DNA from 4 places in the Bacillus sp. XF8 genome. Region 1 is predicted to be linked to each of the others. Evidence: predicted binding sites of a transcription regulator. Region 1 holds the regulator's gene; each other region holds the start of a gene.
The links. Region 1 encodes LexA, which represses DNA repair genes until DNA is damaged. Its sites were predicted from a motif close to CGAACATATGTTCG; they were not measured.
Positions count from the first base shown of each region.

Region 2: the regulator LexA is predicted to act here: its motif matches at 2,278-2,291, upstream of ruvA (Holliday junction DNA helicase RuvA).
Region 3: the regulator LexA is predicted to act here: its motif matches at 2,952-2,965, upstream of J4P91_RS00675 (Y-family DNA polymerase).
Region 4: the regulator LexA is predicted to act here: its motif matches at 4,415-4,428, upstream of addB (helicase-exonuclease AddAB subunit AddB).

Region 1 covers NZ_JAGDQK010000023.1:21,152-28,917, reverse strand. The annotation lists gene tkt (transketolase) at 1-1,335, opposite strand, end outside; gene J4P91_RS15255 (bifunctional metallophosphatase/5'-nucleotidase) at 2,043-3,626, shown strand; gene J4P91_RS15250 (DUF896 domain-containing protein) at 3,672-3,911, opposite strand; gene J4P91_RS15245 (YneB family resolvase-like protein) at 3,957-4,613, opposite strand; gene lexA (transcriptional repressor LexA) at 4,756-5,376, shown strand; gene J4P91_RS15235 (DUF4097 family beta strand repeat-containing protein) at 5,406-6,206, opposite strand; gene J4P91_RS15230 (DUF1700 domain-containing protein) at 6,212-6,754, opposite strand; gene J4P91_RS15225 (PadR family transcriptional regulator) at 6,759-7,070, opposite strand; gene J4P91_RS15220 (YfmQ family protein) at 7,429-7,766, opposite strand, start outside.
Region 2 covers NZ_JAGDQK010000005.1:201,152-208,917, forward strand. The annotation lists gene queA (tRNA preQ1(34) S-adenosylmethionine ribosyltransferase-isomerase QueA) at 1-367, opposite strand, end outside; gene J4P91_RS06380 (DUF2905 domain-containing protein) at 386-586, opposite strand; gene ruvB (Holliday junction branch migration DNA helicase RuvB) at 583-1,584, opposite strand; gene ruvA (Holliday junction DNA helicase RuvA) at 1,590-2,207, opposite strand; gene J4P91_RS06395 (iron-hydroxamate ABC transporter substrate-binding protein) at 2,398-3,342, shown strand; gene J4P91_RS06400 (BofC C-terminal domain-containing protein) at 3,359-3,892, opposite strand; gene J4P91_RS06405 (DMT family transporter) at 4,064-4,990, opposite strand; gene J4P91_RS06410 (ArsR/SmtB family transcription factor) at 5,060-5,380, opposite strand; gene J4P91_RS06415 (branched-chain amino acid ABC transporter substrate-binding protein) at 5,914-6,348, shown strand; gene J4P91_RS06420 (YhcN/YlaJ family sporulation lipoprotein) at 6,419-7,099, opposite strand; partial or broken gene J4P91_RS06425 (SafA/ExsA family spore coat assembly protein) at 7,241-7,766, opposite strand, start outside.
Region 3 covers NZ_JAGDQK010000002.1:45,577-53,342, reverse strand. The annotation lists gene J4P91_RS00690 (response regulator aspartate phosphatase) at 1-612, shown strand, start outside; gene J4P91_RS29355 (hypothetical protein) at 609-737, shown strand; partial or broken gene J4P91_RS00685 (helix-turn-helix domain-containing protein) at 946-1,053, opposite strand; gene J4P91_RS00680 (YolD-like family protein) at 1,290-1,640, opposite strand; gene J4P91_RS00675 (Y-family DNA polymerase) at 1,637-2,908, opposite strand; partial or broken gene J4P91_RS00670 (VanW family protein) at 3,175-3,501, opposite strand; gene J4P91_RS00665 (transposase) at 3,707-3,856, shown strand; gene J4P91_RS00660 (glycerophosphodiester phosphodiesterase family protein) at 4,113-5,096, opposite strand; gene vanZ-F (glycopeptide resistance protein VanZ-F) at 5,176-5,796, opposite strand; gene vanY (VanY-A/VanY-F/VanY-M family D-Ala-D-Ala carboxypeptidase) at 5,857-6,720, opposite strand; gene J4P91_RS00645 (HAMP domain-containing sensor histidine kinase) at 6,838-7,766, opposite strand, start outside.
Region 4 covers NZ_JAGDQK010000053.1:10,391-18,156, reverse strand. The annotation lists gene aceA (isocitrate lyase) at 1-999, shown strand, start outside; gene J4P91_RS25845 (cold-shock protein) at 1,402-1,605, shown strand; gene J4P91_RS25840 (competence protein ComK) at 2,117-2,704, shown strand; gene J4P91_RS25835 (TVP38/TMEM64 family protein) at 2,930-3,523, shown strand; gene lepB (signal peptidase I) at 3,581-4,144, shown strand; gene addB (helicase-exonuclease AddAB subunit AddB) at 4,454-7,766, shown strand, end outside.

The sequences.
Region 1 (7,766 bases):
TGCTGGGCGTAAGTAATCGGAGAATACGAAGAACGTACCACCGTAAGTTTTTAAACCGCCATGAAGTGCGATACCGTTCATTGCTGCACCCATTGCAAATTCACGTACACCGTACCAAATATTTTTACCGCTGTAGTCAGCTCTTGTGAAGTCTTTTTCGTTATTCATGTATGTTTTGTTAGAACCAGCAAGGTCTGCAGATCCACCAAAGAATGATGGTACAGCTTCAGCAATCGCGTTAATTACAGCACCTGAAGAAGAACGAGTTGCTGTTTTTGATCCTAATTCATAAGTTGGTAAGTTTTTATCCCAACCTTCTGGAAGAAGACCTTTCATTGCTGCTTGTAATTCATTTGCTAATTCTGGATATGCTTGTGCATATTCACCAAGCATTGTGTTCCATTCAGCTTGTGCTGTCTCACCAGCATCTTGTACTGTTTTACGGAAGTTATCATATACTTCTTCTGATACATGGAAGTCTTGCTCAGCTGTCCAAGCATATGCTTCTTTTGTTAATTTTGTTTCGTCTACTCCAAGTGGAGAACCGTGTGAAGCAGATTTCCCTGATTTGTTTGGAGAACCAAAACCAATTGTTGTTCTTACTTCGATTAGCGTTGGGCGTTTTTCGTCAGCTTTTGCTTCCTCAATTGCTTTCGCAATTGCTTCTACATCGTTTCCATCCTCAACACGGATTACTTGCCAACCGTATGCTTTATAACGATCTTCTACACTTTCAGAGAATGAACGATTTAAATCGCCGTCTAATGAAATATCGTTAGAATCGTATAACACAACAAGTCGACCTAATCCTAAATGTGCAGCTAATGAAGATGCTTCAGCAGAAACGCCTTCCATTAAATCGCCATCACCGCAAATTGCGTATGTATAATGGTCAACTACATTGTACGCATCACGGTTATACTTCGCCGCTAAATGTCTTTCAGCCATTGCCATACCAACAGCTGTTGAAATACCTTGTCCAAGTGGACCAGTAGTTGCATCTACGCCTGCTGTATGACCATACTCAGGATGTCCTGGAGTTTTACTTCCCCATTGACGGAAGTTCTTTAAATCATCCATTGTTACGTCGTAACCAGATAGATGAAGTAGGCTGTATAATAACATTGAACCATGACCTGCAGATAATACGAAACGATCGCGGTTAAACCACGTTGGGTTATTTGGATTATGTTTCATAAATTGCGTCCATAATGTATAAGCCATTGGTGCTGCACCCATTGGCATTCCTGGGTGACCAGAGTTTGCTTTTTCAATCGCATCGATGGATAATGTGCGAATCGTGTTGATAGAAAGTTGTTCGATTGAATGTGACATGCTATTCTTCCCTTCGCTTATATTAGTAAACGTTTTACACATTTATATGATAGCTTCCCACGCAAGATTATACAACATGTATCGACAAATATGTTGATGTTTTTTCGATTTTTTATAAAAAAAACTGTGATTTCTCGAATGTATGGGTATTCAATCTGTCATACTTTTTTATTGTTTATTTATTAATAATAAAAGGAATTATCTGTGTTTTCACGCATAACCACTAAAAATTTTTAGCAAATATTCTTTTTAATCATCTACCATATCCTCCTCCATTTACCATTAATTCACAATGCATATAATAGAAATAAATATATATTGATTTTCATCGTATATATCAAATAAAAAAGCTGAGAGTGGAGGAATAATGAGTGAACAAGTAGCTTCATACAACTTTATAGTTGTTTTCCCCTTACTACAATTATTTCTATTTATCTTTCAGTAAAATCAAAATCGCCTTATAAATACATCCCAGGTGTGGTCATGTTTATTCTCTCCATTGGTACGTTTAGCATACTGTACTTTGTTTGATCAAGGTGTAATTATAACGCTACATAAGAACAAATTCTTATAAAAATGAAACATCCCATCACCTCATAGAATATTAACATTCCCTCAAACTTTCCTCATATAAATATCAACAAAAATAAACCTAGATTATCTGTTATGATTTATCATAAAATAACAAAAAAAGAAGGTTGATAAGCTTGAATAAGAAGAACATTGTTCATATAAAAATTCTACTAACGAGCGATATACACGGTACGGTTTATCCAATTCATTATCGAAATAACGAAACAGCAGAATTAGGATTAGCCAAACTTGCAACACGTATCACACAAGAGCGTAATCAGCATGAACATGTAATTGTGATCGATAACGGTGATTTTATACAAGGAACCCCATTCACCTATTACTACACTAAATATATGCAGCATGAAAAAAATCCAATGTCCATTATCGCCAATTATATTGATTATGATGCAGCAATTATTGGAAATCATGAATTTAACTATGGGATGGACGTATTAAACCAAGCTGTTACAAATGCAAATACACCCTATCTAGCCGCTAATATTTTAGATAAACATACAAAGAATCCATATTTTGGGACACCATATATAATCAAACATATATATCCCGATATAAAAGTTGCCATTTTAGGAGTAACAACACATTACATTCCGAATTGGGAACAATCACAGCATATTGAAGATTTAACATTTGAAAATGCACTAGAGGCAACAAAAAAATGGATTTCCTACATTCGTGAACAGGAGCAACCACATTTACTAATCGTAGCATATCATGGCGGCTTTGAACGTGATCTACAAACCGGAGAACCAACTGAAATTTTAACAGGAGAAAATCAAGGATATGCAATGTGTCAAGAAATAGAAGGAATCGATATATTATTAACTGGACACCAACACCGCTATATTTCTAATACAGAAGTAAATGGTGTGACAGTTTTGCAAACCGGATGTAATGGTCATTCATTAGGGAAAGTTCATGTGGAACTACAGCAAAATAAAAGTCGCTGGATTATTAAGGAATGCCATTCGGAACTTTTATCTGTCCAAGGCATTCCAGCAGATGAAACGGTCCTTGCACTCGTGTCGACTTATGAAAAACAAACACAAGAATGGTTAGACCAGCCTATCGGTATCATTGTAGGAGATATGTTGATTTATGATGCAATGCAAACACGTTTACAAGACCATCCCTTTATCGAATTTATAAATAAAGTACAGATGGAGGTAGCTGGAGTCCATATTTCTTGTACAAGCCTGTTTCATAATGAGTCTTCTGGCTTTCCAAAACATATTACAATGAGAGATATTGTTTCAAATTATATTTATCCAAATACATTAAAGGTCATACGAATTACAGGAAAAGATATAAAAGAAGCACTTGAGCTATCTGCTGAATATTTCACGTTACATACAGATGGGAATATTATTGTAAACCCTGCTTATATCGAGCCAAAACCACAGCATTATAATTACGATATGTGGGAAGGAATTTCATACATATTAAATATTTCAAAACCCGTTGGTGAAAGAGTAGTTTCCCTACAATATGACGGATCTCCCATTCACCTTGAGCAAGAATATGACGTAGTTATGAATAATTATCGCGCAAGTGGTGGAGGAAATTACTTTATGTATCAAAATAAGCCTATCATAAAAGATATACCAATCGATATGTCTGAGCTTATTGCAAATTATATTTTAGAGCGTGGGACAATTGAAGCGACAACCAATCGTAATTGGAAAGTTATCAAATAATAAATCTTTCTATTAAAATCAAAAAAGATGGGCTTCGCCCATCTTTTAATTTAACTTTGCATTATCTTGTTTTTTTAATGCTTTTAATTTCGCCGGTGTGATATCTTTACCTTCTTCGTTAACGACTTTAATGCCCTTTAATTCGTTTAACATATTTTGACGAAATCCTTTTAAATATTGTTCACGGAGCGATTGGCGCTCACGTTGTTCTTCTTCAGTTAATCCTTCAGCTTTTGCTTTTTTCGCTAAGAAATTAATGCGTTCAATGAGTTCGTGACTTAGCATCTCGAATCCCCTTTCTACTTAAAACTGATTATTATCATACAATAGTTAGTCTTGTTTTTCAAGCAATTGCTTCGTATATTCAACATACCTGCGATGTACAGTTGCTTTGGATACATCATGTCCAAAACCACGAAGCGTTGCAGCAATTTCTTCAAATGTTAATTCATTACGACGAAGACGTACAATTTCTTCAATCGGTACTTCTTTCTTCTCACGTCCTGTACTTAAATGACGATTTTTTAAATTTTTTTCTGGACGAAATCCCCTTTCTACCGCTCGCTGCATTCCACGTTTAATCTTCAAATTATGAATCTTTCTCTGATACTCTTCAACAATACCGATGATATCTAGTACCATAGAATCTGAATCAGAAAGCTGTAATTCACCATTATGTGTATGTGTATATACTTTTATCCCTTCTTTATGTAAACAATGCATTAAGGCAATCTTTGCATTTCCTCTTCCAAGCCGTGTTTCATCTTGAATGAGTAGCACATCAATCTCTTCATCTCGAATCATGTCTAGTACTTCTAATATACCGTCCCGTTCAATCGTATAGCCGCTTGCCTTCTCCTCAATTACCTTTACAACATTCATTTGATACCGCTTAGCTAAATGCAATAATTCATCTTTTTGGCGTGATAATGAAGTTTCTTGCGCTTCTTTCGTTGTGCTTACGCGGGCATAAATGATTGCATTCATTTTAAAACCTTCTTCCCCATTTCGATTTTTCCTTTAGTGTATCACAAATCGTCCTTTTGTTCGAACTTATGTTTGTAGAATGTTTTTTCGCATGTTATACTTATAAGTAAGAAAATTGAAAGAAAACGAGGTGTTAAAAAACATGGAAAAGTTAACAAAACGCCAGCAAGACATTCTCGACTTCATTAAGCTAAAAGTACAGGAAAAAGGTTATCCACCTTCCGTACGTGAAATCGGTCAAGCGGTTGGCCTTGCTTCTAGTTCTACTGTGCACGGACATTTATCACGTCTAGAAGAAAAAGGTTATATTCGACGTGATCCAACAAAACCAAGAGCCATTGAAATTTTAGGAGAAGTGAGAATTGAAACAGAAACACAATCAGTTGTTCAAGTCCCAATTGTAGGAAAAGTTACAGCTGGTTTACCAATTACAGCAGTTGAAAGTGTAGAGGAACACTTCCCACTTCCTGCAAGCATTGTTGCTGGAGCAGATCAGGTATTTATGTTACGAATCTCGGGAGACAGTATGATTGAAGCTGGTATCTTCGATGGAGACTTAGTTGTTGTTCGTCAGCAACATTCCGCATACAATGGCGAGATTGTCGTTGCTTTAACAGAAGATAATGAAGCAACTGTGAAACGTTTTTACAAAGAAAAAGATCATTTCCGCCTGCAACCCGAAAACTCTTCTTTAGATCCAATCATTTTAGATAAAGTTTCTGTTATCGGAAAAGTAATCGGTGTATATCGTGACTTACATTAAAAAATAGACCAGCAAGACTGGTCTATTTTTTAATTCGCTTCAATTGTCACGTCTCCTGCGGAGGTTTGTCCGCTAATTTTCACACTACCATTTCCTAGTGTTACATCCCTCTCTTCTTCCTTAAAAATTCTCACTTCACCTGCAAATGTTTTCCCACTTACAGTCGCATCTTGAGGCTTTTCGAGCAAGCGAATGTCAACGTCTCCTGCAGTGGAACTTGCTTCCAAATCATATTTGGAGTCGTGATCAATAACATCTACATCTCCACTTTTTGTTTTTGCTACGACTTTACCACTTACTTTTTTCATTTTAATTTCGCCCGCTTTTGAAGATCCTTCTACCTTCTTCGCTGTCACTCGCTCTATTTCTACATCCCCACCAAGCGTCGATGCATCTACACGTTCACCTTTCACATCACTTACTGTTATCTCACCCGCAGAAGAACTCACTTTTATTTCTTGATAGGAACGTTCTGGAACAACAATTGTTACTCCTGGTGTTTTAAACCCGAAAGATAAAAATGAAAAATCGAATGAAAGTCCCTTTTTTATCCTCCCTTGAATCTTTAATGTATCTCCTTGTTCATCAATACTCACTTTTTGTTTTGCAATATTCCCTGATTGTTTTATATAAAAAGAAGAATCATTTCCTCTTTGAACCGTAACATCCCCAGCATCCAAATCAATTTCTAAATTTTTAATTGCTTCATTTTTAATAACCTTTTCTTTATCTCCACTTTCCGCCGCATCTACTGCTTTTGTATATGTTTGTGATATACCAATAACGCCAATAATGATAAAAGCGACAGCTACTAACAATATTTTTTTCATCTCAGTTACTCCCCTTTAATCATTTTGAGATTCCAATTTATATAGCTTACACAAAAGTTTTTAAACCATTTTGTACAGTAGTAAGCAACTATACATAACAATAAACCTACTCCAACGAACGTAATAGAAACAAATATATCAAGCCATAAAAAAGTACCAGTTAGTATTTTAATTACTACAAATAACGGAGCCACAACTGAAGTAACCCCTCCAACCCAAAGCGCAAATATAAAACTTACAATTGCAATTAAAGGGCCTAATACAATAATAAAGTTTAATAAACTAAGGCCAATTGCTGCCATCACCGCTCTTGTTATATTCGAAGCAGACGGATCTTTTTTCATTTCATCAAAACGATATAAAGCCAACATCTCTTTCGCAATTGATTTCGGCGAGCCTAACCCTTTTATAATTTCTAATTCTGTTTTTCCTTCCTCTTGCCCAAACCGAAAATGCTCCTCATAATCGTATAAAATATCTCGCCTTTCTTCTTCTGGTAACTTTCTAAGATGTCCGGATAATTCTCTAAGAAACTGTTCTTTATTCATATCATTACACCTCTTCAATAATTTCTTGTACCCCTTTAGCAAAATCACGCCACTCCGTTACAAGTAAATGGAGTTGCTCTTCTCCTTGATTTGTTAATTGATAATATTTACGCGGTGGTCCTTCTGTTGATTCTTTTAAATACGTTTGAAAATACCCCTCTTTTGTTAAACGACGTAATAACGGGTATACTGACCCTTCCGATATTAAAAATTTATTGGAGATTTGCTGAACGAGTTCATAACCGTAGCAATCTTTTCGTTTGACAAGTGCCAGTACACACAGTTCTAGCACACCTTTTTTAAACTGGACGTTCAAAGACAATCCTCCTTTCCAATTAGTACTAATCAATGCAAGGTACTTACGTTACCCATAATATACCATTTACTATTGTTTATTGCAAGGTACTGTTGTCTATTTAATAAAGCACTTTACACTCAATTAATTAAAAAAATCATGATTTCTCCTTCCCTACATACAGGAAAAACGTGATAAACCATATCTTTTATAGATTGTTATACCATAATACAACTACAGCAGGGTATATTTCTAATTCTTCGTCTAAATATGCTGTTTCAGGAATATTAATTTTTAACGTTTCATTTGTAATATCATTTTAAAATTAACCTATTAGTATTTATAATACGTAAAAAAGATTGTCTCTTTGACAATCTCTTTAAGCTAAATTTCCCGTTACCATCAGCGAACGATTTTGCAGGCTTTTGGAACGCAAACTATATGCGACTACTTTCTTCTTGTACTGCTTGACTACATCAACGTGATCATCGTAACTGTACACAGAAAACCTAACATCGATTTTTCCCCTCTTAGTATCGATGACTAATGGAGTTCCACTGCCTTGTGGAGGAAAATAATATTTCTCTAAAAATATCGCTTCGTTAAAATAATCAACAATTTGAATTTTTTCTTCACCGTCTAAGCACTTTCCATCAATAGTTACGGTAACAGCCTCATTATTTAGTTGCGGATGCAGTTCAAATCTACTGATAAAAG
Region 2 (7,766 bases), on a different contig from region 1:
CCGTTCCGATGCAAGTTGCTTTTAGCTTTCCTTCACCAAAAGAAATGACAGTTCCTTCTTTTACACGTTTAGCTGGTTTTACAAGCGTTTCCCACTTATCTCCATCTTCTTGTTTTAAAAGAAGCACTTCAATATGTGCACCTGTGTCTTCTTTCACACCATGCAAACGAGCAGGCATAACTTTCGTTTCATTTAAAACTAAACAATCACCCTCATGTAAATAAGAAAGAATGTCAGTAAAATGCTTATGCTCGATATCACCTGTTTCACGGTCTAACACCATTAATCTTGATGTTTCACGCTCTTCAAGCGGCGTTTGTGCAATGAGTTCTTCTGGTAAATGAAAATCAAACAGATTAATATCCATAACTGTATCCACCTATTTCTATTTAAATCGATTTATTATATACATAATAAAAGATAATACAATACTTAACACAATACATGTAATGATCGGAAAATAAAAGGTAACGTTTCCTTTTTTCACAAAAATATCGCCTGGAAGTCTCCCTATGAACTTCCAAGCTAATCCAACGACAATGAGAAGAATACCAGCTGTAATAAGCAGCTTTGGCATATCCGTCATATTTGTGGCATCTCCATTCCAAAATGTTCATAAGCAAGTGGCGTTACGATTCTTCCCCTCGGCGTTCGTTGTAAAAACCCAATTTGGAGTAAATATGGTTCATACACATCTTCAATCGTATGAGACTCTTCTCCAATTGTCGCCGAAACTGTTTCTAATCCAACTGGACCTCCACGGAACTTTTCAATAATTCCAAGCAGTAACTTATGGTCAATATGATCAAGACCTAGTTTATCTACTTGTAAGAGTTCTAATGCCATTTGTGTAATTTCCATCGCAATCGTTCCATCGCCTCGAACTTGTGCGAAGTCACGTACACGTCTTAGTAAACGGTTTGCGATACGCGGCGTACCGCGTGCACGCCTTGCGATTTCTAAAGCTGCCAAAGAATCTATTTCAACTTCAAAGACTTCCGCTGTACGTTCAACAATTGCCGAAAGTTGGTCTACTGTATAATACTCTAATCGTGATAATACACCAAAACGGTCACGAAGCGGCGCTGATAACGCACCTGCGCGCGTTGTTGCACCAACTAGTGTAAATGGGGGTAAATCAAGACGTACAGAACGCGCCGTTGGACCTTTACCGATGACGATATCAAGACAGAAATCCTCCATTGCCGGGTATAATACTTCTTCAATTGATCGGTGCAGACGATGAATTTCATCAATAAATAATACATCACCAGGTTGAAGCGCCGTTAACACTGCCGCTAAATCCCCTGGACGCTCGATTGCTGGACCTGACGTTGTTCGAATATTAACACCCATTTCATTAGCGATAATATTCGCAAGCGTCGTTTTACCAAGTCCTGGCGGCCCATATAATAGTACGTGATCCAATGTCTCCTCACGCATTTTCGCCGCCTCAATAAACACTTCTAAATTATGCTTTGCCTTATCTTGGCCAATATACTGACGGAGCGTCTGTGGCCGTAACGAATATTCTAAGTCCGCATCTTCATGTGCCGATTCTCCTGAGAGGAGACGTTCGTCCATTCTACTCACCTCTTACCATTTAGTAAAAGACTAAGTGCCTTTTTAATATATTGATCCGTCGTAAGTGATTCTTTTAATAACTCCGGTACAACGCGATTTACTTCTCTTTCTGCATAGCCAAGTGCACGAAGTGCTTCAAGCGCTTCATCAAGCTCAGTTGATGAACCTTTCTTCTCGTCGAAACGTTCTACATCTGAGAATAAATCAACAAATGCATCTGGTACAACATCTGCTAATTTCCCTTTTAAATCCAAAATCATTTGGCGTGCTGTTTTCTTGCCGACACCTGGGAATTTCACTAAGAATTTTTCATCCTCATGTTCAATCGCTTGAACAACCTGTCCTGTTTGACCAGAAGCTAAAATGGCAAGTGCACCTTTTGGTCCGATGCCTGATACACCTAAAAGTTTTGTAAATAATAAACGCTCTTCACGTGTCTTAAATCCGTAAAGCGCCATAATATCTTCTCTCACATAATGATATGTATATACACGAATTTCTTGCTTACTTCTTTGGAATACATACGGATTTGGCGTAAAAATTTGATAGCCAATTCCATTATGATCAAGAACGACATATTCTGGTCCTACATATTCCACGTAACCTGTAACATATTCAAACAAAATACGATCTCTCCCTCTCAAATCATGTATTCCATTTTAACATACTTAACGTTAGAAAAGCGAGACTGCCCCAACAAATGTTCTCCGTTTCATTTTTCCATTTTTTATATATTGACATAACAATATAAAGCAAATTAATATTACAAAGTCGATAATGATTATCAATATTAATTAAAGGGGTTACATCAAAATGAAACGCAATTTATCTATTCTATTTACTCTCATTCTTGTTGTTCTTGCTATTGTTGGTTGCTCCGCTAAAAAAGAAGACACACAAGCAAAAGAACAACCGAAGACAAAAGTTGTAAAACACGCTAAAGGAGAAATCGAGATTCCAACAAATCCAAAGAAAATCGTTGATTTATCTGGATCATCTGAAGAACTATTACTTCTTGGTCATAAACCTGTTGGTACAGCTAACACGTATAAAGATAAAATTCAAGATCATTTGCAAGAAAAACTAAAAGGTGTAAAAGCAGTTGGTTGGTACTGGGCACCTAAAGTTGATTTAGAAGCGGTTACTGCTTTAAAACCAGATTTAATCATTTTAAACAACCGTCAATTGAAAATTTATGATCAATTAGCAAAAGTTGCACCAACAGTTGTCTTAGAAACAAACTTAGAAAACTGGCGCGGTAAATTTAAAGAAGTCGGCAAGCTATTTAACGAAGAGAAAAAAGCAGATAAATGGATTGCAGACTACGATAAAAAAGCAGCTTCCTTATCTAAAAAAATTAAAGAGAAAACAAAAGATGAAAACTTCATGTTCCTTGCTGTAACACCGCAAAACTTCCGTGTATACGGCAGCTTCGGATATGGTGATATTATCTTTAACGACTTAAAACTTCCTGCAACGAAAGGTACAGATTTAAAACAAACGATGGCACAAGTATCATTAGAAGGTCTTGTTGCATTCCAGCCTGATCAAATGTTTGTTGTAAACTTTGGCGGCGAAGCAGATAAAGTGTTTGATGACTACAAAAACAGTGCTGTTTGGAAAGATAACAAAGCTGTAAAAAATAATCATGTTTACGAAGTAAGCAATGAAGTCTTTAACACAAAAGCATTCAATCCAATCGGAAAAGATATGCTAATTGATGAAATTGCAAAACAAATTTTAGATAAGAACAAGTAAGAAAAACAGCAGCAGCTCATCCTGAGCTGCTGCTGTTTTTCTTATTTTGCACTGCATACTGCTTCATTTTCTCAATCGTCTTCACAAAACGCTCTTTTGACTTAATACGAATACCACGTTTCAGCTCTGCCCGTTCATAACTTTCTAGCTTTTTCATATCAATTTGAAAAAATGAATGAATCGCATTATCACTTTTTGGCACACCATTAAAAATTTGCAGTATCCCCTCATTGGAAACACCAAAATACCCACTCGTTTTAAGTAGTGGTGAAATATCATCTACCTTTTTTTGCAATACAATTTGTGTATCATCACGGTCGACAAGTTGCCATTCTTTATACTGCTGAAGAAACTGTTCTAAGTTTGCTACTTTTTCAGTAAAAATTTCCTCACTTACTTCTCCATCTAAATACATACGCTCTAATAGAATCGTAACTTGAGGTTCTTTTTGCGTGACCTCTGGTACAGGAGCCGCAGCAATCACACTTGATTCATGATATAAACAAAACATAGCGATTACGACTTGAACTGCAACCATCATGAATTTCATTTCCGCTCACCTCTTCTAAGCAAAATAAAACTTCTATTTGTAGTTTTTCCCGAAGTAGAAGTTTTATCCATAGGAAGAGTAGATATCATTTATTGAGAATTATAGAATATGCAAACTCTCGAACAAATCGCCATCTTGTACACTAAATAGTATCAGAGGAAATTTCTGATATCACAAATTCCTTTGATCATGTAGAGACATGTTTTTATTTTTACTCGTTTGAACCGTCGCAATATAAACCCCTGCTAGCACAATTACCATTCCAAGTAACTGTTGCCATGTAATTGTTGCTTTGTATAAAACAACTGCAATTAAAGTTGCAACTATAGGTGTAATATTTAAATACATACTTGCTTTACTTGCTCCAATTTCTTCTACACCTTTATTAAATACTATATAGCCAATTAGCGTTCCACACACGACCATATACAACATCTCAAGCCATCCTTGTATAGAGAGCGCCGGAACTTTCTCCCATCCTCCCTCAAAAACAGAAAGACCTGCTAGAAAAACAGCTCCTATTACAGTCATACCCATAGTCGTCAACAAAGGCGAAACACCTTTCATCACTGCCTTTCCAGTTAAGCTGTATAACACTCCACAAGCTAATGCAGCTATAAACAATAGATCTCCTTTATTAAACGACAAAGATATAAGTGTATGTAATGAGCCTTTCGTAATAACAATAATGACACCTATAAGAGATAAGATTAAACTTATTGCTATTTTCACACTCCATGTTTCTTTAAAAAACAAAATCGCTCCCATTGTAACAAACACTGGCATTGTGGCAATAATTAATGAGCCGTTCATCGTAGAAGTATAATGAAGTCCCATAAAGAAAAATGCATTATATCCAAAAATACCAGTTAAGGATACAAATAATAAACCTTTCCAGTTTCTACTTAACACGCTCATATTCCACTCAGATTTAACTAGAACAATCGCCACTAAAATAACTCCAGCTAATGCAAAACGAATTGTCGCTGCAACGAGCGGAGGAATTTCTGTAATAACATGCTCTGCCGTTGCAAAAGAGCCACCCCAAAACAAAGGAACGAGTAACATTAATACATACATACGGTTTTTACTGTTCACCTTTATTGCTCCTTTCCACCAAAAACAAGTTCAAATGTTTAAACTTGTAAACTTAAAGACTAAAAAAAATTAGTAGTTTGATTCTACTGCTACAATCAAATCCTTAATTTGCTTTAAAAATTCTCGTACACTTATAGCATAAAATATCTCTTTTCCATTTCGATCAGCTGTAATTAATTCCGCCTGTTTTAAAATTTTTAAATGATGAGAAACAGCAGGCCTTGAAATGCCCATTCTATCTGTTATTTGAGTTACATTCAGACTTTTATTTTCAAGTAACATCATAATAATTTGTTGACGATTTATATCTCCCAAAGCCTGAAATATAGGTGTTGTTAATTTAAATTTCTCCAAAACAACCTCTGTATTTTTACATTCAAAATGTTTCATATTCTTTTCATCCTTACCATTTCATATAGTCACTATATTGTGTAATATATTACCATTTATATTTTAATCTTATTGAAGGGATTTGTAAATAAATTAATCTAATGTTCTGATATTTAAACCCACAAAAAAGTGAAGTTGGGCGACAATTCTCTTATGCCTAACTTCACTTAACCTTTATATAATAAGAAAGACGCCTGTCATGCAGGCGTCTTGATGCGTTTACGGCGAGAGACCAGGCGGCCACATCCGCGTGTTTAGCACTTAAGCATATCTCTCGTCTTACGTAAATTAGCTCATCGCTTTGCTAATATAACATTAATATAACAAGAAAGCAAGGTACTCATAGAAATATTTTATTACCTTTTTACACCAGTATTTATTCCTACAGCCACTTTTCTGAATTCAAACTAGAAAGGTGGCTTTTATTTATTATGTATTCCACCACAAAAGCAAATTATAAATTGATTAATGTAATATATATGTTACAATTAATGTGGATATAATGAAAAATCTGGTAAACAGGGGTGAGTCTATTGAAAAAAATAAAAGACGAACGTTTAATCCTCCAAAATTTGAAAAACATTCGAATCGCATTTCTCTTTCAAACACTTGGTACGATAGGTATTTTAGGATATATTGGCTTTAATGAAGGCATAGATCAAATTACACAATCTCCATTATGGTTATTATTGATGCTAACGAGTATACTTCTCACCTATTTACAAATGGGAATCTCTATTGATGCAGAAGAAAATGAAAAAGGAATGAAAACAACTCCTTATTATAAACTTGTTTTACGCTCTGCTATCGTAGGAATCATTTTTGCTATGATTTATGTTATTTTCGGTCCTGAAAAACCGATATGGGAAGCCATTCTTATGGGAAGTATTCTCTTCTTATGCTTTTTAGCTTCTTATTCTGTTAGTTACTTTATCAAGAAAAAACGGATGCAGGATATGGAGGAATAATCTTCTTCACCGCCGCTTTATTATTTACGAAAATAAAAAGGGAAAGGCATAGACCTTTCCCTTTTTTTCGTTATCGTACTGTACCAGTAAGACCAGCACGAATGTCTCGGAATAGGTCTGTTATATCACGATTTAAATCGTTTGTAACTGTTCCATTACGCAGACGTGTATTCATTGCATCAACACGATCAAACATGTCATTTTTAACGGTTACATAGACATTACGGTTTCTTACGTCTTGAGCAACCGCTTGACGAATTTCATTTGTCATTGCTGTTTCATTTGTTACTGCGCCACGTGGTTTTACCGCAATTACTACGTCATCTCCGCGTACAACAGTAGAAACACGCTCTACATTATTCATACGCTTAACACGATTTGTAATTCTTTCTGCTGTTCTACCATCGTTGTTAATGTATGAATTATTCATTGTAATGTTGCGAGTTGGATAAGGATTTGCAATTTGACCATGGTAATTTACATCACGGTAATAATTATATCCAACATCATCACGACGGTCGTAAACATTATTATTCATTCGGTTACCATTACGATATGTTACATAATCAGTATATCGATCGGTACGCGTCACATTATTTCTATATGGACGTATATCATCATACGATGTACGCTCATAATTGTAAGTTGCATTACGATCATCCATCGCATTATTATTATCAGGTGTACCACATGCAGCTAACGCACTGGTAACTAACAAAGAAGCGGCAATAATTTTAATCTTTTTACTCAATATAAAAACCCCCCTTGTTAGGTTGAACTTCTCTCTCGAAAAGCTCCCTCTTATAATGAGTAACAAAGGAGGTTTTTACACTTGTTAATATTTCACTAGGAATTTTCTAACACTACCTCGTTATCGTTAGCACAACTCTTTCTATTCCTCATCTTCTGCAAGTGGTTCTCCAAAAATTCCTGGCGGATCTTGCTGATAATTCACCGCACCCGGCTGCGGTGCATATGCAACTTGGGCTGTTGGATAATATGGCCCACCTGGCTGTGGACTATATAGATTTCTTTCCTCACCACATCCACAATCTTCTTCTGCTGGCATCATTGGCGGAATGTTATTATCTGTAGGTGGTTGATATGGCATTGAAGTATGTTGCATTGGCATTTGGTGCGGTACCATTGGTACACCTTGTGTATACGGCATTTGATAATACGGATTTTGCTGTTGTTGATATGGCATTTGATAATATGGATATTGTTGTGGCATCATTGGCAATGGTTGATTATTATTCAGCATCGGCATCATATTTGGCATTTGGTTATTATCCATCATCGGCATCATATTCGGCATTTGGTTATTATCCATCATTGGCATCATATTCGGCATTTGGTTATTATCCATCATCGGCATCATATTCGGCATTTGGTTATTATCCATCATCGGCATTATA
Region 3 (7,766 bases), on a different contig from region 1:
TCTAGTCACAAAGGATATGAATTGAAAGTTGCTTTTTGTAATAACCTATATGGATTAGCATGTAACCATTTAAAAGAGTATGAATTGGCAGAGGAACATTTTGTTTCTGCAATAGATACATTCCAAAAAGAAAAGCAAGACTCTTATATTTTAATTGTGCGTCACAATCTCGGTTTAATGTATGCAAACCAAAATCTTTCTAGTCTAGCTATCCGCTATCTATCTGAAGTTAATCAAAAGTTAACAACTGACTACAAGGCAATTTTCATTCAAGCTAGAGAGCATTTCAAACTAGGAGAAGCAAATATTGCTTCAAAGTTAATTGAAAACGGATTAAATATTTGTAATAATTTAGGTAACGAAGGGTATATACATCATTTTACAATTTTAAAACTAATGAACGACAATGCCTCTACAGAAGATTTAGAAAAAGTTGTTATAGAAGGATTATCCTATTTCGAAAAAGAAGAATTATATGAGTATGTGGAAGAATATGCTGAAAAGTTAGCATTAAAATTTTATCAAGAAGACAATCACTCAAAAGCCAGTAAGTATTTCTATACAGTCAGCAAAGCTAAAGATAAAAATTTTAAAAAAGGAGCATTAAAATGAAGAAAATAGTATTAAGTTTACTCGGAATTTTGACAGTTTTAACTTTAAACTTTGGAGCATCTTCTTCACTAGATGTTCAAAAAACAGTTGAAATCATTACATACACACATGGACATACTGGTTGATTAGTTGTTTATTATTTTACAAATATAATTATAATACAGAAAGAGAGTGGCAATTATCCCACTCTCTTTCTTAATGAAATCTAAGTTTTATTATTTAACTGTTACGTAAGCAGGGTTCGCAGTAATGTAGAAGTACTTATATTTGTACATCTTAGAACTTATTTGAATTTAATTATTTAAACTGTACCAATTAAAAATTCTCTCTAAAAAGAGCAGCGTTATAGATTTGACGACAATATTGTAGCCAACGGTCTAACGTTTCTTTTTGTTCTTTCGTTGGGAAAGTCTCATATTTTTGGCTTAGCAACATTATCATCCCCTCCCTCTTTTTTCGATATAGTTTTTCAGATTCCTAAACACAAAACAGAATGTATGTTCCTTTTTCTGCTAGTACACACAAAGTTACATAAAAAGGAAATAGAAACTTCGTGCTATGCACGGACCAACAGAAGTCCCCTTCCCTACCACCTGGGCTATGCCCTGCACGTGCTTGAGGAAGGGGACTTCTGTTGGAGTACTGTTGGAATACTGTTAAATGCAGTTAAATACCGTCTACTCAGTGTCAATTATATCGATAAATTCAAACGTATTCTTATAATGAAACGCGTCCGTGCATATGACTTTCTTTTCTAAAGGATCGATATCAATAACAGTCATATAACTAGTAAGTACGTAACCATCCTCGTAGTATGTAATTAGTATTTCTTCGTCGGTTAGTAACGAAGTTAGTAGGCGATTCTCAATTCGTTCCTGGGCGTCTTGAGTAACGATAGGCCGTGGTACTTTCGTTTTCTCCTTAATGATTTCTCGTATACCAGCGAATTGTTCCGGCATACTCGCGAACGGCTGCCACTTCACCATCCCTCTTCCCCTCGGTATATTTGCGTTGTTTGCGTTATTCATGATTTATGTCCCCCTAGTAAAGTGTTTCTATATCTTGCGGTTGCACCTTTCGTATATGAAACGCCCCGTAATATACTATTTTTACCGAATCGTGTTCGAATTTCGTCCATGACTCGCGTTAAATTCATTTCCTTTTCTCGCTGTATTACATTATCGAATAGAGAAATTTGCTCTTCTCCTTCGTTTATTAAATTCGTTAGTGAAACACTGACTGATCTAATTGGGTCGCCAGTATATAATTCGTGTAAATAATATGTACAAACGTTGTATATATCCATCGTTAAATTAGTCGCTCGATTTAAGGTATGTGTTTTACAAATACCTCCGCCTCCTCCGTAACCTTTACTGCACCCGACTGAAAAGTGTACGGTTTGAGCGAGTTTATTTTGTCTTCTCAATCGATAGCAAACTTCCTCGGTATGTTCTAATAAGATAATCGGAAATTCATCTATCGTATAATCACGCAATAATATTTGATTTTTAGCTATAGATGTCGTAGCTGGAACGTATTTTTCAGCAATCCTACTTAAGTCAATTCCGTTTGCATGTAGATGAAGCTCCTCGCCTATCATACCGAATGTTTGCTTCAAGTATTTAAGCGGATAATTTGCTAAATCACCGATTGTATAAATTCCTTTTCGGTTTAACTTCGTTTCTGTCTTATACGATATACCCCAAAATTTACTGAGTGGTCTAATGCTCCATAACTTCTCGGGTATATCGTCGTAAGTCCATTGCGTTATTCCATCTTGAATCTTCTTCGCTTCGATGTCCATTGCGACTTTACTCATTAACAAGTTCGGACCAATACCGATTGTGCATTCGATACGAGTACGGTCGTAAATCTCATGTTTAAGTTTCAACGCAAATTCGTACGGGCTATCTGCAAATAAGTGTAAAGAAGCCGTCATATCCATAAAAAATTCGTCTATTGAATACTGGTGAAAGTCTTCTGGTGTTACGTATTGTAGCGCTAAGCTCGTTATGTAATTCGAACATTTAATATACGTATGCATGACTGGATTTACTATAAGTATGTCTGGTCGTTTGGGTATTTCGTATAGCCGGGCCATCTTTTTGACACCCAACGCTTTCAAAGGAGGAGTTGCCGCTAGTACTATCGACCCACTTCGATTAACATCGCCAACTACGGCAAGTTTTGTATATCGTGGGTCTAACCCTCTTTTAATACAACTGACTGATGCGTAAAAGCTACGTAGATCAACGCATAATATAATCCGATTAGGCAAAAGAGAATAATCATACAAGGGAATCACTCCTGATTTACAGAACATTTGTTCTTATTATATACGAACTTGTGTTCTTTTAAAAGTGTTTTTTAAGAAAATATTGGTTAAAAGGAATTCCCAATGCTACATAAAATTAAGATTATTATCACTTAATTTTATTTTTATAAATCGCATGGAAATATTTACTTTAATTTTAAAACGTTATATTCTTATATCCGGACATTATGCATTATTTAAAAAGGGGTTGAAGTTTTGATTAAAACTAGAACTGTTATATTAGTTGTCTTTATAGGGGGGCGTTTATCCGCATGGCGTACAAGCCGCCAGAAGGAAAAAGTTTCGCCCGGCTTCAACAAAAGACCGTTCAGCGTCTTTTCTGCCAGTTTTAGGTTAAATACCTTGTTTTCCTGATACACCATGTCAAAGCCGGTATTGCCGTTGTATAATGCGCAGCCCGCTTCAAAGAGCTTATAGAGCGACTGCTTTTCGGCAATGGTTTCCGCGTAGCGACGGCCATCAAGTCGCATACCGGCATAAAAACATATCTTCCTTTGCATGACCCTAACTGGCAGCAGGAGAGAGAATATCTGCGTCAATCTTTTTCTGCTCATGGTAAGCACCCGCTTTCTCATTTTTTGAACCCACAATGTCTACTGAAGAATTGCGGCGTAAATCGCAAAAGCGTCGTCAATGTGTAAATAATCCGTTGCTCTTGGGAGTATGCGGAGATGCGGATACCGTAAAACCTTTGAGCTGGAGTGCACCCGTCTTGGAAGGACGATAGACATATCGGAACGAATCAAGCCCGAATAGGAGATACTGCTGAAGCGATGGCGCGTTGAAAGGATATTCGCGTGGCTGAATCATTGGCGCAGACTGTCAAAAGACTATGAGGTTAGGAAAAGTTCGGCTGAGAGTTTCATCTATATCGCACATTTTGCCACCTTATTACGCAGATTTGTCTGAGATTTTGTGAATCCCTGTTCTTAGAAAATGCCACGGGTCTTTTTCCGCCTCGCGGGTTATTCTTTGATCGTTGTCGTACTTCTGTTTGAATATAAATAAAGTAAGTTCCATTCATCCAAAAACACCCCTGATTTCCTATACATAATGGAAATCAGGGGTGTTTATCGGTATATAAAACTTCAACATTATTAATAAGTCTTCTTTTAAAATATAAATGGTTAAACAGATGAAAAAACTTCGATTGTTATATCATCCCTTATTTCTTAAATAAAGGTGCTATTTTATCAATGCGATTTGTCCAAATTCCACCTGTATAATCGTCAGGAAGGCGTTTTATATCTTCAGATGAGTCAAATCCACTTGAAAATCCAAACCCATTTCCTCCTACAACGATAACTCGAGTATCTGCTTTATCCATTCGATTAAGAAAACGATTTGGCCATCCCCAAAGCCAAGGAGCTACTTTGTCTGGTATATGTAACTCTCCATGCTTCAGGCTTGAAGGCATGTAGCCAGTCCATCCTAACGCAATATAAGTAAGAAGATCCTTTTTCATGGTTGCTTTTGACATTGTTCGTAAACTAGGGATGCGCTCTTTTATCGCAGCAATTGGTTTATCGCCACCATATACAGTTAGTTGATCAAGGCGTTTCGCTGGTAATTTCTTGAGGTGAGTAGCCAATTGGATTCCTTCATTTTCATCATCACTTTTAATATGAATAAGAAAAGAACGATCTGGAAAATGGTTAAGTACTTCATCAAGTGTTGGCATAAGATTAATCCCTTTACCACGAAACGGGAATGTTTTCCCCCCATTAGCTGTATAACCGTAACCAATATCAAGTGCTTGTAATTCTTTTGTTGTAAAATCTCTTGTAACACCTTTACCATTAGTACGGCAATCAAGAGTCCAGTCATGAAAAATAACAAAATTATTATCTTTAGTTGGTTGAACATCAAACTCTACTAGATCAGCTCCAGCTTTAAATGCCGCTTCCATAGATGGAATTGTATTTTCTAAATAAGAATGTTCAGGTTTATTTATACGTTCTGCTGTACATGTATCACCCTCAATCCCTTCCATGCTAAATGTTTGCGAAAGTCCTCGGTGAGCAAGAAGAAGAGGAGTCCCCTCGTCCCTCTTAGCAAAAAAAGAACTGTTATTTACATAAACAAACACGAATAGGATAAAAATTATCCAAGTCGTTTTACGTTTCAGTAATCTTTTTATTTTGTTCATTGTATTCTCCTCTTAAATATTGGTTGAAATGATTTAAACAATGTTCTTCATTATATATACAGACAATCATAATGTTCATTTAGATAATTCTTCGAAATAAAAATGGATAATGAAGTAATATCATACCTATAAACGAGCAAACTAAATAAAAAATAGCCTCGTATTGTATTACTAGAGAAGATTTATTATCAAGCTTTTTTTCACCTCTTTTATATATCATTTTAAATAAAGCTCTATATAATAAATACCCAATAATCGCCCCTAGGGTGTTCATAAGTAAATCATCAATATCTGTAATCCTATGATTTAGCAATTGACTTAGCTCAATAGCCAATGAAAAAAATAATCCAGCATATGCAACATTTTTAATTGATCTAAACTGCGGCCAAATAGTTGGTAATAAAAAACCTAACGGCATAAACAGAATAATGTTCAAAATATACGTAGTAATGCCTTCAGAAGCAAAAGGGAGTAAGTTGATTTCACTTATACGAATTAATGTTTCATATCTTCCTATTACCCATATATTCCCTATCCCCGTCACCATATACACTAGCGCAAGGTAGAAAAGAAAAACATACACCCATAGAAAATGCTTAATAGATAAATTTTTTTGCGCCTTTAATAAAAATCCAATTTGAAACACAATACAAAAAATAATAGTACAAAAATAAGTATACAAAACTGTAAGTGTAAGCATATAGAATACGTCTCCTAACTTTACATTTAAACCTATGACTTTATCATTTTAGAACCTAATTCAAGAAAATGTGGTCACAATCACTCCATCTATATTATCACCAGATATTTCATACTGTTCATTCGCTGGTACTTCAACTTCGATTGTCTCATTTTGAGAAATGGGATAATATGAAATTGTATATTTTTTCCCATCAACACTAACAGAATTACTCTTTTCTTCTTTTAAATAATCCAAATATTCTTCCAAAGCTAAATTCATTTCCTGCATAATCGCACTGTGAGGCAAGCCGACATAGCGAATATGCCAAGGTTCATATTGAATTCCTGTAACATCCGTTTTATCCAAGGGATAGCGTAAGATAAAGCCGTATTTCCAAGAATTTTCTTCTATCCACTTTCCTTCAGGTGCTTTATCCATCTTCATTTGAGTAGATCCCACATCAAGCGATAACCCTAAATTGTGTTCGCTATGACCTGCTGGCAAAGCATAATCAGAATCCATTTCTTCGTAAAGTCTGCTTTGCTCATCTAAGTCTCGATAACCACTGCTAATTAAGAAATTACTAACCCCATCCTCTTCAGCCGCAGCTATCGTCTCCGAAAATTTTTCAGCTATTTCTTCTGATAATTTTATTTCACTATTAAGTAGCTGGTATCCGGTTGTTAATTCTTTGTGTGTAAATAAATTTATGATATCCGATTTTATACCAGCTTGTTGAACAGCATATTCACTGTTAACCAAAAGCAGATTCCCTTGATAGATCTGCTCTTCTGTAATCTCAATCTTTTGGGTATTTTCAGTAGCTGTATTATCATTTTGTTCATATATTTGATCCTCTACTTTATCTTGGGATATCGGTAATATATTAAAAATAAAAACTAGAAATAATGCAAAAACCAATAAAAATCCCCACTTTTTCATTTTTAGTCTCCTCCTTGATGTAACTTGTTTATAGGATAGGAAAAACTTTTAAAATAAAAAGTGGGGTAAATATTAAATTTTTCTTAAATTTCCACTTGGATTTTATTATTAATCTTCTTAGGAATCCGCCATTGGTAATCGGACTTCAAATATAGTGCGTATTAAATCACTTTCGGCAGTTATTGTCCCATTGTGTTGCTCTGCAATATTCTTCGCAATGAATAAACCGAGACCTGTACTATTTTCTTGATGAGTTCGTGCTTTGTCACCAGTATAAAGCATATCAAAAATATGAGGCAGTTCATCTGGAGGAATGGCATCCCCATAATTGATAACTTGAATAACTACTTCCTCTGAATCAATAAAACCGTTGATATCTACATACTGCCCCTCATACCCATAGCGATTTGCATTAATCAGAAGATTTTCAAACACACGTGCCAACAACTCTCCATCACCCATAATAGATAAAGGAGAAGTAATATTCATTCTTGCTATCAAATCGTTTTTCTCGAAGACAGGATACAACTCTTCTTTCAATTGAATAAGTAGCTCACTTAAATCGATTTGTTTCTTTTCAATTGGTAACATGCCATAATTCATCCTAGTTATTTCGAATAATTCATCAATTAACCTTTCTAAGCGTTGAGATTTGGTAAAGGCAATCGTTAAATAATGCCTGATCTGTTTTTCAGTCAAGCTATTATCCTTAAGGATTAAATCTAAATAACCTAAAACAGAGGTAAGAGGTGTGCGCAAATCATGAGCCAAATTTACTACTAACTGCTCTTTACTACTTTCCGAAAAGTCACCCCTTTCTATGGCTTGTTCCAATTTTTCACTTGCCAGATTAATGCCTTGTGCAATATCACTAAATTCATCATTTGACAATATTTGAACTCGATGCTTAAAGTCACCCTGAGCGAGATAATGAATTCCTTTTGAAATCTCATTGAAATAGGCAGAATAGGGTTTTGTAAGTAAAAAGAAAAATAATATCGAAAGCGTGATAAATAAAAGTAAAAAGACGTTAAGGTCTCCAATAT
Region 4 (7,766 bases), on a different contig from region 1:
GATGCCAATCTATCCGGGCACATGTATCCAGACCAAAGTTTATATCCAGCGAACAGTGTACCAGCTGTTGTAAAACGTATTAATCAAACGCTGCAACGTGCGGATCAAATTCAGCATATGGAAGGCAGCGGTGATACAGATTATTTCGTGCCGATTGTTGCGGATGCTGAAGCTGGATTTGGGGGGCAATTAAACGTATTTGAATTAATGAAAGGTATGATTGAGGCAGGAGCATCAGGTGTGCACTTTGAAGATCAATTATCTTCAGAAAAGAAATGCGGACATTTAGGCGGAAAAGTATTACTGCCAACGCAAACAGCGGTGCGTAATTTAATATCTGCAAGACTCGCTGCAGATGTAATGGGCGTGCCAACAATTATTGTAGCAAGAACGGATGCAGATGCTGCAGATTTAATTACGAGCGATATTGACCCAGTTGATCAAGAATTTATTACAGGAGAGAGAACGCCAGAAGGGTTCTACCGTACAAACGCAGGGCTTGATCAAGCGATTGCACGCGGCTTAGCATATGCACCGTATGCAGATCTTGTTTGGTGTGAAACATCTGAACCGAATTTAGAAGATGCGAAGCGTTTTGCGGAAGCAATTCATGAGAAATATCCAGGGAAATTACTAGCTTATAACTGTTCACCATCCTTTAACTGGAAACAAAAATTAGATGAAAAAACAATCGCAAACTTCCAAAAAGAAATCGCTTCATACGGATACAAATTCCAATTCGTAACACTTGCAGGATTCCATGCGCTAAACTACGGTATGTTTGAATTAGCACGTGGCTACAAAGAACGAGGAATGGCAGCATATTCTGAATTACAACAAGCAGAATTTGCAGCAGAAGAGCACGGCTACTCTGCAACGCGTCATCAGCGCGAGGTTGGAACAGGCTACTTTGATGAAGTAGCACAAGTGATTACGGGTGGCACATCTTCCACAACAGCTCTGAAAGGTTCTACGGAAGAGGCGCAGTTTACGAAATAAGTGAGGAAGTGGGTGTCAATTTATGGCACCTGCTTTTATTTTGTATTTATCCCGCTGTTTGAGGGGAGCTGAAGGATACTTACTTGTGAAAAAGCCCGATTGGTGAAAGATTTCCGTCAACGAGGGAGGAAGAAAATTTTCGCTGGTAGAAGTCGTACTTTATAAGGGATACCAAAAATTAGAAAATTAGATTTTTAAAAAATATTGTACATTCTATTTTAAGTATGCTATGATTATCTCAGTTGAATAACTAAATCAAGCAATCCATATATTATCAAGTGCTGAAAACGAACGAGAAAAAGTATGTGAGAACTGTTTTATGTTTCGTATTTGATAATGTGTGGATTCTTTTTTTATGTATGAAGACTAAAAAAACTTATATTTTCTTAGGAGGAAATAATTATGACAGTAACAGGACAAGTAAAATGGTTTAACAACGAAAAAGGTTTCGGTTTCATCGAAGTTCCAGGCGGAAACGATGTATTCGTTCACTTCTCTGCAATCACAACTGAAGGTTTCAAATCTTTAGAAGAAGGCGAAAAAGTTAGCTTCGAAATCGAAGATGGCAACCGCGGACCTCAAGCTAAAAACGTTGTAAAACTATAATTTTATAGTATGTGATGAAAAAGGATGGCTTATGCCATCCTTTTTTTGTTGAGAAATTTGTAATCATTTTCCTATCGAAAATATGTAGTAGAAATTAATATTTTTTATTAACAATACATAATAAATTAAAACCAAATTCTATTTTGGATGGAAGATAGAAGTTTCATTTTCTCTGTAAGAGGGATGGCGTAAATTGGTGTGTAAATACTTAGAAAATGAGTGATTTGTACAAGATTACTGAACAATGTACCTTAAACGAGATTTTGCTATGTTACAAATATTTCAAAAAGAAAAGATTGTATTTTTCTATAGCACTACATCTTTTTAAGCTAAGAGAATAAGTGGATTTTATGTGGATATTTATATGAAGAAATATGATGAATTTTTAAAGTTTTATAAGAAAATGTAAAATATTTGAAAATATGAACAATTTTGTTTTTAAAATGATACAATTATCCATGCAGCTGCTGTTATGAATTGTAAGAAAAAATAATGAAGGAGCGAATGTAGGATGGGTGAACAAGCAGAACGCTATGTCGAAAATTATGTCGTAAACAAGAAAACTATGGCCTTACTTCCAGTTATTTTAGGGGAAAAACGTATTGTAACGAGAGTGGTTGAAGTAGAAGATTCTTTTTTCATGTTTCAAAAACCTCTTGATATTGTAGAACGAAGTTGTCGCAAGCACGGATCTAGTTTTTTAGGCAGAAAAGATGGTACAAAAGAGTTGACACGTATTACGCATAAAGCACCCATTGCAATTAGCCCGACAGATCAGCTCTACTTTTTTCCTACCTATTCTTATTCTAGAAAGGAATGTGCTTGGTTGTCTCACTTTCACATTGCAAATAATAAAGAACTAGCAGATGGTAACCTAATCATTCGATTCATCAACGGTTTTGCAGTGAAATTAGAAATGTCAAAGAGCAGTTTCGAGAATCAGCAAAACAGAACCGCAAAACTTCGGACAGAGTATGAGGATCGTAAAGATAAACAAGGAAGGCTTCAATTTAAGCCCATCGATAAAGAAGATGAATCTGCATTGAAGCCTGCATATGAAAAAGCGTATCTTGTGAAAGAAGAGGACATAAAGGAATGATGATTGATAAGTGGAAAGGATGGGACAACCATCCTTTTTTATTTTTTTAATATGTAATATTCTGTCAAATTATAATAGATTATCATACAATAATAATGAAGGATTTCTACATAAAAATATGGAACATTAATAAATACATCTCCATATGTCGTATCTACCATTTCCTCTTTCGAACAAGCAGTGATAAAGTAGGGATAGGAATATAGCAAAGGGGTAAATCGTAGAATGGATTTTCAAACAATCAAAGAATATTTTTCAGAAGAAAATATGGATCGGGTTGTCGAGGCTTATAGAGCATTTGGACCGCTTCTTGGCATTGGTTTGCCGATGATAGAGGCGCTTATCCCGGCACTGCCACTTATTTTGTTTGTGATGGCGAATGCAGTTGCTTTCGGGTTTTGGTTTGGCTTTTTGTATTCATGGCTTGGATCGGTTCTTGGTGCATTAATTGTATTTTCGGTTATTCGTCGTTTTGGACGAAGTCGATTTTTCTCGTTTGTGAATAAACATCCGAAAGTGCGCAAAGCGATGGGATGGATTGAACGAAAAGGATTCGCACCTATTTTTGTATTATTTTGTTTTCCTTTTACGCCGTCTGCACTTATTAATGTTGTGGCTGGCTTATCCCGTATTAGCAGACGACAATTTGTGTTAGCGTTAGCGCTTGGAAAGTTAGTCATGATTTTGATTTTAAGTTATATTGGGCATGATTTAGCTTCTTTTATCCATAATCCTGTGAAAACAATTATTGTTATAGGTGTCATCTTTATTTTATGGTATGTCGGTAAGAAGATTGAGGTAAAGCTAGAACTACATTAAGACTAGTCTTCGCTGTAATTAAGGCTCCATTATAGAAAAGGGTGAGGGGAGAGGCAGATGAAGCGAGCTTTGAAAAAAGAAGGCCTAGAGTGGATGAGAACAATCCTTATAGGTGTGCTATTAGCTGTTTTTTTTCGAACGTTTTTCTTCTCAACGTATGTTGTAGAGGGGAAGTCAATGATGCCGACACTTCAAGATGGGAATATGCTTGTTGTGAATAAGGTTAGCTATCAAGTTGGAGAGTTGAACCGGTTTGATGTTGTCGTCTTTCATGCGAATAAAAAAGAAGACTATGTAAAGCGAATTATCGGTTTACCAGGCGACCAGATTGAATATAAACATGACAAATTGTATATAAACGGTCAATTTATTGATGAGCCTTATTTGGAAACATATAAGAAGCAAGCAAAAGGAAGGCAGCTGACGGGTGATTTTACATTAGAAGAATTAACGAGAGAAAAAGTTGTTCCGAAGGGGTATATTTTTGTGATTGGTGATAATCGTCTCGGCAGCTGGGATAGCAGACATTTTGGCTTTGTGAAAGCAGATACTGTTGTAGGGAAAGTGGACTTACGTTATTGGCCAATTAATGAAGTGCAAACGAACTTTTCAAAAGGATAATGGAGTGAAAAGACAAACAATCTTTGTTTGTCTTTTTGAATTTGTTGAAAAATGATACATGAAATCTTATTGGCGCAAATGCAAATATATCGACTGTTTCTCAAAATATATCGGCGCAAATTCGGATATATCGGCGCTTCGACAAAGGGTATCGGCGCTTCGATGAATAACGACAAAAACAGGAGCCTGCTTGCTCCTGTTTCCCAACACTTTGGAAAAGACAAACAACCTTTGTTTGTCTTTTTTTATGCTATAATACAAGGATGATATCAAACTAACGTTCGTTATATTAGTGAGAGGTGGGATTACATGTCGCTTCGATTTGTGATTGGACGAGCTGGAAGTGGAAAAAGTACATTTTGTTTACATGAAGTGCAAGAAGAATTAAAGCAGCGTCCAAGAGGCGAAACAATTTTATATCTTGTGCCGGAACAAATGACGTTCCAAACGCAGCAAGCTTTAATAGGAAGTGAAGAAGTTAGTGGCTCTATCAGGGCGCAAGTGTTTAGTTTTTCAAGGTTAGCATGGAAGGTCTTACAAGAAGTTGGTGGCGCAAGCCGTCTTCATATTGATGAGGCAGGCGTGCATATGTTACTGCGAAAGATTGTAGAAGCGCGTAAAGAAGGATTGTATGTGTTTCAAAAAGCAGCAGAACAAAATGGTTTTTTTGAACATTTAGGCAGCATGATTGCTGAGTTTAAACGTTATAATGTAACACCATCAAATGTATATGAGATGTGGCAACAGTTAGATGCTCATTCAAGTGGTGATGAGCAAAAATTATTAGCGAATAAAATGTACGACCTTCAGCTTTTATATGATGATTTTGAACGGGCTTTAATTGGTAAATATTTAGATTCAGAAGATTATTTACAGTTGCTTGTAGAAAAGCTTCCGTATTCCGACTATGTAAAGGGTGCAGAAATTTATATAGATGGATTTCATTCGTTCTCGCCAGGGGAATTAGAGATTATTAGACAGCTCATGAGATGCGGGGCAAGAATAACAATTACATTAACAGTAGATGAAAAGACGTTAGCGCAGCCAGTAAGTGAGCTTGATTTGTTTTATCAAACAGTGCTTACGTATGAAAAGGTAAAACAATTGGCGCGTGAAGAGAAAATCACGATTGAAAATACGATTTCAATGAGAGAACAACCGCGTTTTCGCTCGCCAGCATTAGCACATTTAGAAGCTGAGTTTGAATCTCGCCCTTCTATGAAATTTCAAGGTGAACCGAGCATTACGTTATATTCAGCGGCAAACTTGCGAGCGGAAGTTGAAGGGGTAGCCCGGGAAATTCGTAGACTTGTTGCAGAAGAGGAGTATCGCTACAGAGATATTACGGTTCTTCTTCGTAATGGAGAGAGCTATTATGATGTAATGAAAACATTGTTTACTGATTACGATATTCCGCGCTTTATCGATGAAAAGCGTCCAATGTCACATCATCCACTAATTGAATGCATTCGTTCTGCGCTAGAAATAATTAGTGGGAATTGGCGTTATGATGCTATTTTCCGCTGTATAAAAACGGAACTGTTATATCCATTAGATGTAAGAAAAGAATCAATGCGCGAAGAGATGGATGAGTTTGAAAATTACTGTTTAGCATATGGCGTACAAGGAAAGAGATGGACGGCAGATGAACCGTGGACGTATCGTCGCTATCGTTCGTTAGATGGAGCCTTTGGAACACAAACAGATAGCGAACGTGAAATGGAAGAGAAAATAAATCGCCTTCGTGAAGTGGTAAGGACACCAATTATTCGTTTGCAAAAGCGTCTGAAACGTGCAAGTTCGATTGTACAAATGTGTGAAGCGGTATATTTATTTTTAGAAGAACTGGATGTTCCGAAGAAATTAGAAGATTTGCGTATGCGTGCTGAGGCAGAAGGGAATTTCCTATTTGCAACTGATCATGATCAAGTATGGGAAGAAGTAATGAATCTTCTCGATACATTTGTGGAAATGCTTGGTGAGGAAAAGATGTCTCTTTCGATGTTTATCGATGTAATGACAACGGGACTAGAGGCACTTCAATTTGCAAATATCCCGCCTTCTTTAGATCAAGTACTCGTTGCAAATATTGATCGTTCTCGCTTATCGGATATTCGTGCGGCTTTTGTAATTGGTGCGAATGAAGGAGTCATTCCAGCAGCTCCTTCTGATGAAGGTATGTTATCAGATGAAGAAAGAGAATTTCTCGTTTCAGCTGGTGTAGAATTAGCACCAACAACAAGGCAGACTTTATTAGAAGAGCAATTTGTTATTTATCAAACAGTAACTCGTGCATCTGAGAAGTTATATATTTCTTGTCCGCTTGCGGATGAAGAAGGAAAGACGCTCCTTTCATCCAGCTTTATTAAAAAAGTGAAAAGAATGTTTCCTTCTGTCAAAGAAGTGTTCGTAACGAATGATGTGAATGATTTGTCTCGTCAGGCGCAAATTTCGTATGTAGCGACGCCAGAGGTTACATTGTCATATGTAACACAGCAATTACAAAATTGGAAACGATATGGTTTTGAAGGGAATCTTGATTTTTGGTGGGATGTATATAACTTCTATGTGACTTCGTCTGAGTGGAAGCAAAAAAGTAGTCGAGTACTCTCTAGTTTATTTTATCGAAACCGCGCGCAGAAATTGAGCCCCGTTGTAAGTAGAGATTTATACGGAGATAAAATTAAAGGAAGCGTCTCTCGTATGGAGCTATTTAATCGCTGCGCATATGCTCATTTTGCGCAGCACGGATTATCGCTGCGAGAGCGTGATATTTTCAAATTAGATGCACCGGATATCGGTGAATTATTCCATGCGGCATTAAAGAAAATTGCAGATAAGTTACTCAGGGAAAATCGTACTTGGGCTGATTTATCGATAAAAGAGTGCGAGCATCTTTCGGCTGTAGTAATCGAAGAAATTGCACCGTTATTACAAAGACAAATTTTATTAAGTTCTAACCGTAATTTTTACTTAAAGCAAAAATTACAACAAATTATTTTCCGTACGTCACTTATCCTTCGTGAACATGCGAAGTCAAGCGGGTTTGTGCCAGTTGATTTAGAGGTTCCATTTGGTATGGGTGGTACAGGTTCACTTCCGCCGATGGAGTTCGCATTGCCAAACGGTGTGAAAATGGAAGTTGTTGGCCGCATCGACCGCGTAGATAAAGCAGAAGATGAAAACGGCACGTTCCTTCGCATTATTGATTATAAATCGAGCACAAAAGCTTTAGATTTAACAGAAGTATATTATGGTTTAGCCCTGCAAATGTTAACGTATTTAGATGTTGTTATTTCAAATGCGAATACGTGGATGAAAAAGGGTCAGACGGCATCACCTGCTGGGGTTTTATATTTCCACATTCATAATCCGATTGTAGAAATGAAAGGCGATGCTTCAGAAGAAGAAATCGAAAAAGAAATTTTAAAGAAATTTAAAATGAAAGGTCTCGTGCTAGGAGATGCGGATGTTGTTCGATTAATGGACAATAAGCTAAGTACGGGCAGCTCGGACATTATTTCTGCCGGCCTGAAAAAAGATGGTAGCTTTAGTGCACGTTCTAGCATTGCAAGTGAACAAGAATTTACAGTCTTGCAGCAATATGTGCATCATACATTTG